Regions from separate parts of the Comamonas sp. AG1104 genome, predicted to be linked through region 1. Evidence: predicted binding sites of a transcription regulator. Region 1 holds the regulator's gene; each other region holds the start of a gene.
What was found. Region 1 encodes sigma-54, which starts transcription at its own class of promoters, with help from an activator protein. Its sites were predicted from a motif close to TGGCANGNAANCTGCTTT; they were not measured.
Positions count from the first base shown of each region.

Region 2: the regulator sigma-54 is predicted to act here: its motif matches at 2,014-2,031, upstream of DFO48_RS12760 (ammonium transporter).
Region 3: the regulator sigma-54 is predicted to act here: its motif matches at 3,354-3,371, upstream of DFO48_RS22350 (BMP family protein).

Region 1 covers NZ_QQAS01000003.1:709,066-713,818, reverse strand. Annotated here, with positions in the region: gene lptA (lipopolysaccharide transport periplasmic protein LptA) at 1-416, shown strand, start outside; gene lptB (LPS export ABC transporter ATP-binding protein) at 413-1,195, shown strand; gene DFO48_RS11795 (RNA polymerase factor sigma-54) at 1,341-2,942, shown strand; gene DFO48_RS11790 (aspartyl/asparaginyl beta-hydroxylase domain-containing protein) at 3,118-4,041, opposite strand; gene DFO48_RS11785 (DUF711 family protein) at 4,175-4,753, opposite strand, start outside.
Region 2 covers NZ_QQAS01000004.1:194,217-198,969, forward strand. Annotated here, with positions in the region: gene DFO48_RS12750 (glycerophosphodiester phosphodiesterase family protein) at 1-294, shown strand, start outside; gene DFO48_RS12755 (hypothetical protein) at 399-719, opposite strand; gene DFO48_RS12760 (ammonium transporter) at 746-1,978, opposite strand; gene cls (cardiolipin synthase) at 2,187-3,632, shown strand; gene DFO48_RS12770 (C4-dicarboxylate transporter DctA) at 3,880-4,753, shown strand, end outside.
Region 3 covers NZ_QQAS01000010.1:116,942-121,694, reverse strand. Annotated here, with positions in the region: gene DFO48_RS22365 (acyl-CoA thioesterase) at 1-69, opposite strand, end outside; gene DFO48_RS22360 (SMI1/KNR4 family protein) at 195-797, shown strand; gene DFO48_RS22355 (NAD(P)/FAD-dependent oxidoreductase) at 848-2,122, shown strand; gene DFO48_RS22350 (BMP family protein) at 2,209-3,258, opposite strand; gene rpsU (30S ribosomal protein S21) at 3,758-3,970, shown strand; gene DFO48_RS22340 (GatB/YqeY domain-containing protein) at 4,153-4,599, shown strand; gene DFO48_RS22335 (LysR substrate-binding domain-containing protein) at 4,707-4,753, opposite strand, start outside.

The DNA of each region.
Region 1 (4,753 bases):
TGATCAAGGCCGAGGCCGGCAAGCGGGCGTTCTTCCGTCAGAAGCGCGATACGGTGGCCGGTCAGCCCGAGGAGTTCATCGAAGGCGAAGGCGAAGTCATCGAATACGACGGCAAGGCCGATATCGTCAAGTTCATCCGTCGTGGCGAGATGCGCCGCTACCGTGGCGGTCAGCTCAGCGATCAGGTCACGGGCTCCATCATCGTCTACAACAACATCACAGATGTCTATACCGTCGATGGCCAGAAGACCAGTGGTGGCCTGCCCAGCTCCTCCGTGGGGCAGGGCGGTCGTGTGCGCGCCATCATGGCGCCCAAGGACGGAACGCCGGGGGCCCAGCCCAAACCTGCAACACCTGCCACGCAGCTGCGCCAGAGCATGACACTGGGCGGCGAGAAAGCCGACGAGAAGAAATGAGCGAGCCGACTTTCTCCAGCAGCCGCAGCGGCGAGTCCGACAGCCGCCTGGAGGCCAAGCATCTGGCCAAGTCCTACGGCAGCCGCAAGGTGGTCAAGGATGTGTCCCTGTCCGTGCAAAAAGGCGAGGTGGTCGGTCTGCTCGGCCCCAACGGTGCGGGCAAGACCACATCGTTCTACATGATCGTGGGCCTGGTGCGCAGCGACGGCGGCGAGATCTTCATCGACGGCCAGCCGGTGGGCGGCATGCCGATCCACCAGCGTTCGCGCCTGGGCCTGTCCTATCTGCCCCAGGAAGCCTCTATCTTTCGCAAGCTCAGCGTGGAAGACAATGTGCGTGCCGTGCTGGAGCTGCAAAAAGACGAGCAGGGCAAGACACTGACGCAGGGCGAGATCGAAAAGCGCCTCACCGGCCTGTTGCAGGAGCTGCGCGTCGAGCATCTGCGCCAGTCGCCGGCGCTGGCGCTGTCCGGCGGTGAACGCCGGCGCGTGGAAATCGCGCGTGCCCTGGCCACGCAGCCGCGCTTCATCCTGCTTGACGAGCCGTTTGCCGGTATCGATCCGATTGCGGTGATCGAGATCCAGCGCATCATCGGCTTCCTCAAGGAACGCGGCATCGGCGTGCTGATTACCGACCACAACGTGCGCGAGACGCTGGGCATCTGCGACCACGCCTTCATCATCAGCGACGGCCATGTGCTGGCCGAAGGCACGCCCGAGGAGATCGTGGAGAACGCCGATGTGCGCCGCGTCTATCTGGGCGAACATTTCAGGATGTGATGACTCCCACGCTCCCTCACTTTGTGTGGTCGCTGCCCCCGGAAGGGACCCTGACCGGCAGCGCCGAGGTTTGCCTTGGGGCAGCCCGGCGGCAAACCCATAGCACTGCGCGCGTTTGCAATGATTGTCTGGGGGCCGCGCCTCGATGAAGCCAGGTCTCTCGCTACGCGTTTCGCAGCATTTGTCGCTTACGCCGCAGCTGCAGCAATCCATTCAGCTGCTGCAGCTCTCCACTCTGGAGCTGGCGCAGGAAGTCGAGCAGATGCTGGTCGACAACCCTTTTCTGGAGCGTGCGGGCGATGAGGCTGAAACTGCGGGAGATGCTCCTGTAGATGTAGCTGCTAGCGCCAGTGAATACAGCACTTCAGATGGTATTCGTTCTGAAAATGAATCATTGCAAGCGCAATCAGCTACTGAAACGGTAGCGGAAGCATCAACCCCCGAAACCCCTGAAACGCTGAACTGGGAGGCCGACGGCATGGACGGCCAGGACGGGGAGTGGGGCGGCGAATCCAGCAGCGAGTGGGAGACGCCCTCGGCCAGCAGCTCCACGCGCAACCGCGATGGCGATGACGAAACCGATGCCATCGATCTGGCGCGCGAGCACCAGAGCCTGACCGACTTTCTCCATCGTCAGGCGCTGAGCCTGCATCTGGGCGCGGCGGACATGGCGGCACTGCGCTTTCTCATCGAGTCGCTCAGCGACGATGGCTATCTCGAGGATTCCCTGCAGGAGCTGGCGCAAAGCCTTGCCGGCGACGACCTGGAAGAGCGCGAGGAGCTGGAGCAGCACTTTGTCATTGCTCTGAAGCTGCTGCAAAGTCTGGAGCCCGTGGGCGTGGGCGCGCGTGATCTGGCCGAGTGCCTGCAGCTGCAGCTGCGCGACCTGATCCGCACTGCCGAGGACGAGGGCACGACCGAGGCGCATATGAACCGGCTGCTGCTGGCGCAATCCATCTGTGCGCAGCCCATGGACCTGCTGGCGCGGCGCGATCTGCGCAAGCTCACCAGCCTGTGCGGCGCGCGCGAAGAGCAACTGCGCGAAGCCATGGCCCTGATCGCCAGGCTGGAGCCGCGTCCGGGGCGCCGCTTTGTCGACGTGGAGCGCCATATCGTGGTGCCCGATGTCATCGTGCGCCCGGTGCGGGCCGGCGCCGGCCGGGCGGACTTTTCCGTGCAGCTCAACCCCGAGGTCATGCCACGTCTGCGCGTGCACGACATCTATGCCAGCGTGCTGCGTCGCCACAAGAACAGCGACGGTCATGCAGCGCTGCAGCAGCAGTTGCAGGAGGCGCGCTGGTTCATCAAGAACATCCAGCAGCGCTTCGACACCATCTTGCGTGTTTCCGAAGCCATCGTGGAGCGGCAGAAGAACTTCTTTGTGCATGGCGAGCTGGCCATGCGCCCGCTGGTGCTGCGCGATATCGCCGATACGCTGGGCCTGCACGAGTCCACCATCAGCCGCGTGACCACCGCCAAGTACATGGCCACGCCCCAGGGCACGTTCGAGCTCAAGTATTTCTTCGGCTCGGGCCTGGGCACGGAAACCGGCGGCAGTGCCTCCAGCACGGCCGTGCGTGCGCTGATCAAGCAGTTTGTCGATGCCGAAGATGCCAAGAAGCCGCTGTCGGACGCCAAGCTGGCAGACATGCTCAAGGAGCAGGGCATCGAGTGCGCGCGCCGCACGGTGGCCAAGTACCGCGAGCAGCTCAAGATACCGACGACCACGCTGCGCAAGGCGCTGTAGGGCGCCTTAGAAACAAGAAAGCCGCTGATGCATCGCACAGCGGCTTTTTGTTTAGAGCCATATGTCTTGATGAAGCAAGATCCAAGTGAGGGACAGCAAGCAAAGGCCGCCCTGCAGCGAAGATGTCGTCCCCCTTCCGAAGAGAAAGGGGGAAGGCGCAAAGCGCCTCAGGGGGTTAATTCGGTACCAACCACCAGATAAACCAGACCAGCACGCCAATCATCAGTCCGAACTTGAGGATCTTGTAGAAGGTCGGATTCCAGTCGCGGAAGGCACGGCGGTACTTGCCGGCATAGAACGAGATCTTGAACAGCTTGCTGATCATGCCGCGCGGATCGCCCTCGTTGTTGGGCGAGCTGGCGGCGGCCACCACGTTCTTGCCCAGCCAGTGATTGAGCCACTGGGCAAAGCCATTGGTCATGGGGCGTTCCACGTCGCAGAACAGCACGATGCGGTTGCCTTCCGAGCGGTTCTCGGCCCAGTGCATATAGGTCTCGTCGAAGATCACGCCTTCGCCTTCGCGCCAGCTATAGGGCTTGCCGTCGACCTCGATCATGCAGCGGTCGTCGTTGGGGGCCAGCACGGCCAGGTGATAGCGCAGCGAGCCCGCATAGGGGTCGCGGTGCAGATTGAGCTTGGCGCCGGGCGGCAGCTCGGCAAACATGGCGGCCTTGACGCTGGGAATCGACTTCACCAGGGCCGTGGTCTTGGGGCACAGCTCCATGGCCGAAGGGTGGGCATCGCCGTACCACTTGAGGTAGAAGCGCTTCCAGCCGGTCTTGAAGAAGGAGTTGAAGCCTGCGTCATCGTTGTTGGCGGCAGCCTTGATCTGCATGTTCTTTTGCAGATTGACGGCTTCCTCGCGGATCTCGCGCCAATTGGCCTGCAGCGGCGCCAGTTCGGGAAAGGTGCTGGTGGGCAGATAGGGCGTGCGCGGCACCTTGCTGAACATCAGCATGAAGACGTTGAACGGCGCTGTGAACGTGGAGTGGTCAAACAATTGCTTGACCACCTTGTGGCGCACCTTGCCGCGCAGATGCATGTACAGCCCGCAGCCAAAGAAAAGCAGCACCAGTGCCAGAACGATAATTTTTGCCATAAGGGCCAATTTTACCGGGGGCACCCCGGCGGCCACCATGGGGGCAGGTCAAACAGAACCGGGGTAGGGGAATATCAAAAGCTATAGCTGCCGGCGCTTGACGGCCAAGCGCAGCAGCCCGCTTGTTAGATATTCAAGGCAGAGCCAGCACGGCGCAGTTGCACAGATCCGCGCTCTCGAAGGCCGTTGTGTCGCCTGCTTTGAGCCCCGGCACGGGGAACAGGCGCACCGTCAGCGGCTTGTTGAGGCGAAAAGCCATGGTGCCCGTATCGCGCATGACGGCGGCGATCTGCTCGGCGCTGCTGTCGCCCGGCACAGGCACGGTATCGAGGCCGATGCCGCAGACGCTGCTGTAGGTCAGCAGGGCGCGGATATCGAATTCGTCATTCAGACTGGCCTGGGCCAGGCCTTGGTCCTCGGTCACGGCCAGCATCAGGCCGCTGAAGCCGATCTGCGTCACGCCGCTTACCGATTTGAAGACGCGGGTCAGCAGGGCCGACGCTTCCACCGTGCCGCTGGCGCCGAAATGGGGCACACCCAGCAGTTGGTAGACATCGACCATGGAGGCGCAGGACTTGGACGGCGCAGCCGAGGTGTCCATGCCCGCGATATGCCAGCCCTCGGCCAGTTTCACGCCGTCGGCACAGCGCTGGATGGCAGTGGCATGCTCGTTCAGGGTCTGGCTCAGGCGATCGAATGCGAGCTTGAACCA
Region 2 (4,753 bases), on a different contig from region 1:
AAACCCCAGGTGCTGGCCCATTCCGTCGTTCCCTACAAGGACGGCGCAGGCCTCAAGGACGTCAACACGCTCAAGGACACCGGCCTGATCGCCAATGCGCACAAGGCCGGCCTGGTGGTGCACAGCTTTACCTTCCGCAGCGAGGCCAGCCGGCTCGCGGGCATCTTCAAGGGCGACCCGCTGCAGGAATATCTGGCTTACTACCGTCTGGGCATTGACGGCGTGTTCACCGACTTCACGGCCGATGGCGTGAAGGCCCGCGATGCCTATATTGCCGAGTTGAAAAAGCAATAGGCCAGGCTTGTTGCCGGCACAGCCTGCTTCAGCGTGCTGCAGCGGATCACAGGCATTGAGACCCGTGGCGCCAAGCCGTACCGTCCTCAGATCCGGCTTGTGCCTCAGCGCAGCCCGCCGATATAACGTGCCGAGGTGCGCAGTATCTCGGCGGCCTTGGTGGTGACGGAGCTATCGCTCTGCGTGGTCTCGGCAGGCGCTGCATGCCGGGGCTTGTCGCCGCTCCAGCTGTCCTGCAGACGCCGGGCCAGACGCGCCAGCTCCTCGTCCTGTTGCTCCCGCGCATGCTCCAGCGCAAAAGCCACCATGGCCTGTGCATAGGCCTGGTTGCAGGCCATCCATTCGGTATCGGTCACCCGGCCGGTCTTGCGGCGCAACACCACATGCAGATGTGCGGCCACCGCCACTCGCTCGCTGTCCTCCATACACCGCTCCTGTCTTTGATGGATCACTAGTGCTGACGCTCCAGATGCAGGCTGATATCCAGGCCTTCCATTTCCTGCACGGCATCCACCCGCAACGGCATCAGCAGACGGATCAGCACCAGCACCCCGGCCGTGGCTGCGCCGCTGTAGGCAACCACCGCTGCCACCGCAATCAGCTGATTCAGCACCGTGGCGCCTGTGCCCGCGATCAGCGGGTCGGCAAACACTGCCGTGAGGATGGAGCCTGCAATGCCGCCCACACCGTGCACGCCAAAGACATCGAGCGAGTCGTCGGCCCCCAGCCTGCGCTTGAGCCAGGTTGCGCCCCAGAAGCAGACAGTGCCCGCAATCAGACCTATCCACACTGCACTGCCCACCTGCACAAAACCGGCTGCAGGAGTGATGGCGACCAGTCCGCCCACCATGCCCGAGAGCAGGCCCAGCAGGGTCGGAGCGCCGCGCACCAGCCACTCCACCACCATCCATGCGAGCCCCGCGGCCGAGGCCGCTACCAGCGTGACCACAAAGGCCAGCGCTGCACGCCCGTCCGCGGACAGCGCCGATCCGGCGTTGAAGCCGAACCATCCGAACAGCAGCAGCGCCGTGCCCATGGCCGTCCAGCCCAGGCTGTGCGGCTCGAAAGGCTCGGTGCCATAGCCACGCCTGCGCCCCATCATGAAGGCACAGACCAGCGCCGCCACACCCGCGTTCACATGCACCACGGCACCGCCGGCAAAGTCCAGTGCGCCCAGCTGGTTCAGCCAGCCGCCGCTCTCCCACACCCAGTGCGCCACCGGTGCATAGACCAGAACGCTCCACAGCGCAGCAAACACCAGCAGGGCCGCAAAGCGCATGCGCTCGACCACGGCCCCCACGATCAGTGAGGTCGTGATGATGGCGAATGCGGCCTGGAACAGGGCATAGGCCGCTTCGGGCAGATGCGGCGCCAGATGACTGACCGAGATCACGCTGCGCCGACCATCAAAGTGCAATGAGGCAAACCAGGCGCGCCCCAGATTGCCGAGCCAGGGAGAATCGGCGGTGAATGCGAGCGAGTAGCCCAGACCGAACCAGGTCAGAGTCACCACACAGGCCACCGCGAACACGGCCACCATGGTGTTGACCACATTCTTGCGACGCACCAGCCCCGCATAGAACAGGGCGATGCCCGGCAAGGTCATCAGCAAGACCAGCGCCGACGCAACCATGACCCAACCGGTATCTGCCTTGTCGATGGCAGTCAATGGCACCATTTCCATGCACTCCCCCCTGCTTGTTTGCTTTGACAAAAAAGGAAGCAGGTTCCATGCCAGTGCCATGCCGGTCTTCTGTCGCTGCACTGCTGATAGCAGGCTGCGCTTGCTGATCAATGAGTTCAAGCTCGCAGCATATGAATCAGGGCTTGCAGCTTGTGCTTGGGGCAGAGCCCGCTATGCTCGACAAGGTCCATCGTTGCTGCACTGATTCATGACCTGGCTGCTGCTGACTCTTCATGTATTGCTGATCACCGGCTTCGGCCTGCGCATCCTGCTGCGCCGGGACATGCGGCCCGACGTGCGACTGGCCTGGCTCATGGTCATCGTGCTGCTGCCCTATGTGAGCTGCCTGCTGTACTACCTGTTTGGCGAGGTAGCCCTGGGCCGCGTACCAGGCCGCAGAAGACTCAATGTGCGCGAGTTCTGCCAGCCCCGCAGCGGCGCCGCGACCGATGCCGACCGCAGCCCGCAGGCACTGCCTGCCATGGCCGATCAATGGCTGCCGGCCTTTCGCTATGCCTCGTCCATCAACGGCTTTGTGCCGCTGCCCGGCCACAGGGCCGAGTTGATGCGCGATGGTGCACATGCCCGTTCGCAGATGCTGGCCGACATGGATGCCGCGCGCCACGAGATCAACGTGCTCTACTACATCTGGCTGGACGACAGCACCGGCACCGATGTGGCCCATGCCCTGATGCGTGCCGCGCAGCGCGGCGTGACCTGCCGTGCCATGGTCGACGGACTGGGATCGCGCGCACTGACGCGCTCGCCACTGTGGCAACAGATGCGGCAGGCCGGCGTGCATCTGGCGATTGCCCTGCCCATCAGCAATCTGCTCAAGGTCATGCTGACCAGCCGCATCGACCTGCGCAACCACCGCAAGATCACGCTCATAGACGGCAGGATCAACTATTGCGGCAGCCAGAACTGCGCCGACGAAGGCTTTCACATCAAGGCTCGCTATGCCCCGTGGGTGGACATCATGCTGCGCCTGCAGGGCCCCGTGGTCACGCAGATGCAACAAGCCTTTGCCAGCGACTGGGCGCAGTCCGATGCGAGCTTTGCCCCACCGGCAATAGAGGCCGAAGCCGGCGCTGCCGCTGACGGCGGCTTCCATGCCGTTGCGATTGCCGAAGGGCCGACGGAAAGAGCACGCTCTACACCCCAGCTGGTTGCCAGCCTGCTGGCCTGTGCGCAGCGCGAGGTCGTGATCTCCACCCCCTACTTCGTACCCGACAGCACGGTGCTTGATGCCTTGTGCGCCGCCGCGCTGCGCCAGGTTCAGGTCACGCTGATCCTGCCCGCCCGCAATGACTCATGGATCGTCGGCGCCGTCAGCCGCAGCCACTACTGGCGGCTGCTGAGCGCGGGCGTTCATATCCACGAATTCCGACCGGGCCTGCTGCATGCCAAGACCCTGTGTCTGGACGGCTCGGTCAGCCTGATCGGCTCCACGAATCTGGATCTGCGCAGCTTCGACCTGAACTTCGAGAACAATGTGCTGCTGCACGACAAAGCCATCACCGAGGCCATCCGTCAGCGCCAGCAAAGCTATCTGCGCGAGTCCGATGCCGTGACGCTGGAGCAGGTACGTTCCACTCGCTGGTGGAAGCGCATCTGGGACAACCTGCTGGGAGCCCTGAGCCCTCTGCTGTAGACCCTGGTGCCCAAGCTTTGGGCATGCTCACCGCCCGCGCACCACACGCGTGCATACAGGCTGCCGATCTCGCACCAGGACGGACAGCCGCCCCGATTTCATGCATGAAAGTCAGGGCTGACCCTCTTGGAAATTACGGAAATCTGCAGGAATACCCTCTGCTGGCACGCCTTTCGCTTGCCTACATTCTTGTATGCAAGTTGCAGTCAACTTGCATACAAGATTCCACAACTTGCGAAAGACGACTATGCGCCGCTTTGTCAGATCACTGTTCGGACAGGTGGTGATCGCACTCATACTGGGTGTGCTCGCCGGACTACTGGCCCCTGAATGGGCCGTGAAACTCAAACCCCTGGGTGATGGCTTCATCAAGCTCATCAAGATGATCATCCCCATACTGGTGTTCTGCGTGGTCGTGCACGGCATTGCCGGCGCGGGCGACCTCAAGCGCGTCGGTCGCGTGGGCGTCAAGGCCCTGATCTATTTCGAGGTGCTGACCACCATCGCCCTGGGCATGGGCCTGGTGCTGGCCTTTGTCTTCGAGCCCGGCGTGGGCATGAACGTGGACACCAGCAAGCTCGACGCCTCGGCCATGGCGGCCTACGCCAGCAATGCCGACAAGCTGACCAGCGGCGGCACGGTGGATTTCCTGATGAAGCTCATTCCCACCACCGTGGTGGAAGCCTTCGCCAAGGGAGACGTCCTGCAGGTGTTGCTGTTCGCCGTGCTGTTCGGCTGCGCGCTGACCATGCTGGGCGAGCGCGGCAAGCCCGTTTCCGAGCTGGTGGACACCTTGTCCATGGCCCTGTTCAAGGTCATGGGCATCATCATCAAGCTGGCACCGCTTGGCGTGCTGGGCGCCATCTCCTTCACCGTGGGCCAGTACGGCATAGGCTCGCTCAAGCAGCTGGGCATGCTGGTGGCGCTGTTCTACGTCTCGGTACTGCTCTTCGTGTTCGTGGTGCTGGGCCTGGTGATGCGCCTGTCGGGCTTCAGCCTGATCAAGCTGCTGCGCTATCTGCGTGAGGAACTGACCATCGTCTTCGCGACCACCTCCTCCGACAGCGTGCTGCCCCAGATCATGGCCAAGCTGCGCAATATGGGCGTGCGTGACTCCACCG
Region 3 (4,753 bases), on a different contig from region 1:
GCCGGAGAAGTTGGCCATGTCAGGCGACATGAGCACGGTCATGCTCAGCTGGTGGGATGGTGTATTCATGGGGCGCGATTCTAGAAGTGATCCAGGACGCACGCTGAGCCCTTGCGCATACCCCAATGGGACAACGGGCTGCAGGTATAAACAAGTATCGACTTACACCGTGCTGTAAGCCTCAGGAGTGCGTCTTGCAAGTTCTGTTTCCCAACCCCTTCGGCCAGCCTGCCGCCAGCGCACAGGAAGTTGCAGCGCTGCAGGCGCACATTGGCTTCTCAGATGCTTATGCGCAGTTTCTGATCACACAGAACGGCTTTTCCATGTATGCGCTGGAGCAGGCCTCAGACCACGCCAGCTATCTTCAGCACAGCACCGAGATTGCCAGCGAAAGCCACGCCAACTTTGCCGACCTCTTCAGCTTTGGCGCGCAACAGCATCAGGAAGACCTGAAGACCGTGCAGTCCGAATTTCTGCTGGCCCGCTGGTTCGTAGCCATTGGCCACGACCAGGGTGGCAACCCATTTGTGGAAGTTCTGCACGGCCGGCACAAAGGAAAGATCGGCAGTCTGGACCACGACCTTTTTCTGGGCGCCAGCGATCTGCAGGAGTTCTTCGGCGATATGGAGCTGGAGCATATTGCGGCACTCAGCCTCGCAGATCAGGCTGACGCACTGTGCGACCCCACGCTGGGCCTGATCTGGTTTCACGCCAGTGACCTGAATCACTTTACGGCCTGCTGCATTCACTGCGACGACGGTTTCTGGGGCTTTGTGGTGGACGAGCCCAAAATCTGAGGCATCTGGGACAATCGCGGCCTTGTTCTTGCTCCATCGCCCTGCCCGCCGTGTCCTCCTCTTCACAGGTCCCTTTCCAGATTTTTGACGCCATCATCATCGGCGCCGGTGCCGCCGGCCTGTTCTGCGCGGCCCAGGCCGGCCAGCAGGGCCTGAAGGTGCTGCTGATCGATCATGCGCCCAAGGTGGCCGAGAAGATCCGCATCTCGGGCGGCGGGCGCTGCAACTTCACCAACCGCGATCTGGACGTGCGTGCGCCGCACAAGCATTTTGTGGGGCAGAACCCTCAGTTCTGCCGCTCGGCCCTGTCGCGCTTCACGCCTGCCGACTTCATCACACTGATGGACAGACACGGCATTGCCCACCACGAAAAGCACAAGGGCCAGCTGTTTGCCGACCATTCGGCCGAGGACATCATCGCCATGCTGCTGGCCGAGTGCACAGCGGGCGGCGTGCAGCGCTGGCAGCCTTGCCAGGTCAAGAAAGTCGTGCTTTCGCCGTCAAACTCAGACACAGAAAGCGATTGCAGCTATCAAATTGAAACCGATCGCGGCCTGGTGCAGGCCGCCAATCTGGTCATTGCCACCGGCGGTCTGAGCATTCCCAAGATTGGCGCCACCGACTTCGGCTACCGGCTGGCCCAGCAGTTCGATCTGCCGCTGATCGAGCGCACGCCCGGCCTGGTGCCCATGACCTTCGACGGCGAAGGCTGGCAGCCCTACGCGGGCCTGGCCGGTCTGGCCCTGCCCGTGGAAATCAGCACCGGCAGCAAAAAGGAGCGCATGAGCTTCCACGAGGATTTGCTGTTTACCCACCGCGGCCTCTCGGGTCCCGCCGTGTTGCAGATCTCCAGCTACTGGAAGCCCGGCACCCCGCTTCAGATCAATCTGCTGCCTGGCGTGGATCTGGCCGAGGTGCTGGCCCAGGCCAAGCTCCACTCGCGCAAGCTGGTGGCCAACGAGCTGGCCGCCCACCTGCCCGCGCGCCTGGCCGATGCCTGGGTCAGCCGCATGCCCGAGCTGCAGCGCCCCATCAACGAGGCCGGCGACAAGGCCCTGGCCAGACTGGCCGAACAGCTGTCGCGCTGGGAGATCACCCCCACGGGCACCGAAGGCTACAAAAAAGCCGAGGTCACCTTGGGCGGCGTGGACACCAAGGTGCTGTCCCAGCAAACCATGGAGTGCAAGAGCCGGCCGGGCCTGTACTTTATCGGCGAGGTGGTGGACATCACCGGCTGGCTGGGGGGCTACAACTTCCAGTGGGCCTGGGCCAGTGCCGCAGCCTGCGCCCAGGCCATGGCGGAAAAGCAACCCGTCATGGCTTGAACGACTGGGACCGAATCGGCAGCCGCCATGAAAAAAGGATGGTTCAACCATCCTTTTTTGCGGCTGCCCCCAGACTCATCATCCGGTCAGGCGGAAAACTCCTTGCCTTCATAGTGTTCGGGGACCTTGAGCTGCCCCGAGGCGATGGCAGCCGACGCCTTGGCCACGCGCTCGCGCACAGCGGCGGCCACGCCCTGGCCCATGGTCAGACGTACGGCGGCCGGATCGCTCAGGCCGATCTTGCGAATGCCCGGGCCGGGCGCGCCGCGCTGCTGCATGTCCTTGACGGCCAAAAACGCGCCAATGCCCACATCGGCCCAGGCGGAAGCAACGAACACCTGCGGGTCCACCGTGGTCCAGTCGATCACATTGCCGATCTGGCGCGTGCCCGCCTCGCGACAGGCCTGGGTCACGCCATCGCGGCCGGAGTTGAGCATGGTGAAGATCACATCGGCACCGGCAGCCATCTGGGCCCTGGCGATGCGGTGCGACAAGGCGTTGTCGTCCTGATCGCCCGAGAAATTCGTCAACAGCTTGACCCTGGGGTCGGTATCGCGCACGCCGGCCGCATAGGCTGCGCGCCCCTTGAGCCCCGGGGGCACGCGAATGCCCGACATATGGCCGACCACACCGGTTTTGGTGGTCAGGGCCGCCAGCACGCCGGCCAGATAGGCCGACTCCTCCTGCAGCACGTCATAGCTGCAGAGATTGCTCCCCTGCACCGCGCCCTGGGTCACGACAAACTGGGTCCTGGGAAAGCGCGCCGCGACTTCGGCTGCGGCCTGATTGTTCTGCCCGCCATGGGCAATCACCAGTTGCGCCCCCTGCTCCGCGAGCTGCGCGAGAGCCGGTACCAGCAGCTCCTTCCTGGGCGCCATGCCGTCGAGAAAACGGGTCTGCACACCCAGCTCCTGGCGCGCTTTTTCCAGACCGCGCCAGCCGGCCTCCATGAAACCCTTGTCGCTGCGCGAGCCCGCAAACAGACCGCCCACCACCAGGGAACCGCCGGACGCGGCAGGCCCGGAAACTCCGGCTCTGCCGGCACATGCCGTCAATACCAGCAAGCCCGGCACGGCGACGGCCGAAGCCATCCATTGACGACGCGAAATAAATGAGCGATGAGAAGCGCTGGACAAGATGGAAGCTCCTTGAACACAGAAAAACACGGCGCGCACAGGCACGAAACCCGCTTACTCCTTGACCTCGGTCACGAAATAAAGCCTCCAAACTGTATGCAATTTTCGTGCACACAATACTCCCAAGAAACCCCTGCACCGAGCTTGGCCGTCCTGGCGCCTGGCAAGCACCGTGCTCATGCATTGCGCATCCGGCCTTGCTCTGCAATACACGCGACTTGAACGCGCCGATAGGCCAAAAGGCGCAATGGCGGTGCTTGGATCAGGCCTGCGACAACGCCCTGCCTGCAGCCGCAAAACCATGCACGCGCGGCTTACGCCGCATTGCCTCACGCCCCATTCGAGACGCAGCCCAAGTCTTGGTCTATAATGCTCGACTTTGCTGGCATTACCCCGTCGGCCATACTAGTTAAAAAGTGGCGGGGAAACCGCTGTACACGGCTCTCAGGCCCGATCTTCCCGAGAACCCTCTGTCAGCACAGATATATCTGGAAATTAAATGACTACCATCCGCGTCAAAGAAAACGAGCCCTATGAAGTTGCCCTGCGCCGCTTCAAGCGCACCATCGAAAAGCTGGGTCTGCTGACCGATCTGCGTGCTCGCGAGTTCTACGAAAAGCCCACAGCCGAGCGCAAGCGCAAGAAGGCTGCTGCCGTGAAGCGTCACTACAAGCGCGTTCGCAGCATGCAACTGCCTAAGAAGCTGTACTAATCGTTGATTAGGACCAGTCGGCCTTAAAACAGCCGCAAACCCGCGCTCGGGACGCCAGGCGCGGGTTTTTTGTTTTCTGGCCACTGCCAAGCCTGCCCGGCCGCGCAGTGACCTCCCAGCGCATGGATAGTCAACGCCGTTCACACGGCGCACCACCATTCGCCCACCCCAAGGAGAAAGCCATGAGCCTGAAAGCCCAGATTACCGAAGACATGAAGACCGCCATGCGTGCCAAGGACAGCGCACGCCTGGGCACCATCCGCCTGCTGCAGGCCGCGATGAAGCAAAAGGAAGTGGACGAGCGCATCGAGCTCGACGACGCAGCCGTCATCGCCATCGTCGACAAGCTGATCAAGCAGCGCAAGGACTCCATCGCCGCCTTCGAAGCCGCCAATCGCAGCGATCTGGCCGATGTGGAAAAGGCCGAAATGGAAGTGCTCAAGGTCTATCTGCCCGAACGCATGGGCGAAGCCGAGATCACCGCTGCCGTGCAGGCCATCGTGGCCGAGCTGGGCGCCTCCGGCCCCGGCGACATGGGCAAGGTGATGGGCGCCGTCAAGACCCAGCTGGCCGGCAAGGCCGATATGGGCCTGGTGTCCGCTGCCGTGAAGGCCGCGCTGACAAAGTAATTGGCCACCGGCCTGAGCCGCCATGCGGCATCAGGCTCAAAAACAGAAGCTGCTTGCGCTTGCTGTGCATATCTTTCAGATTCAAAAGACTCTGAAATTCATGTACATCATTCGATAGCAGCTTCTTTTTTGATAGCATTTCGAAATCCCGTGG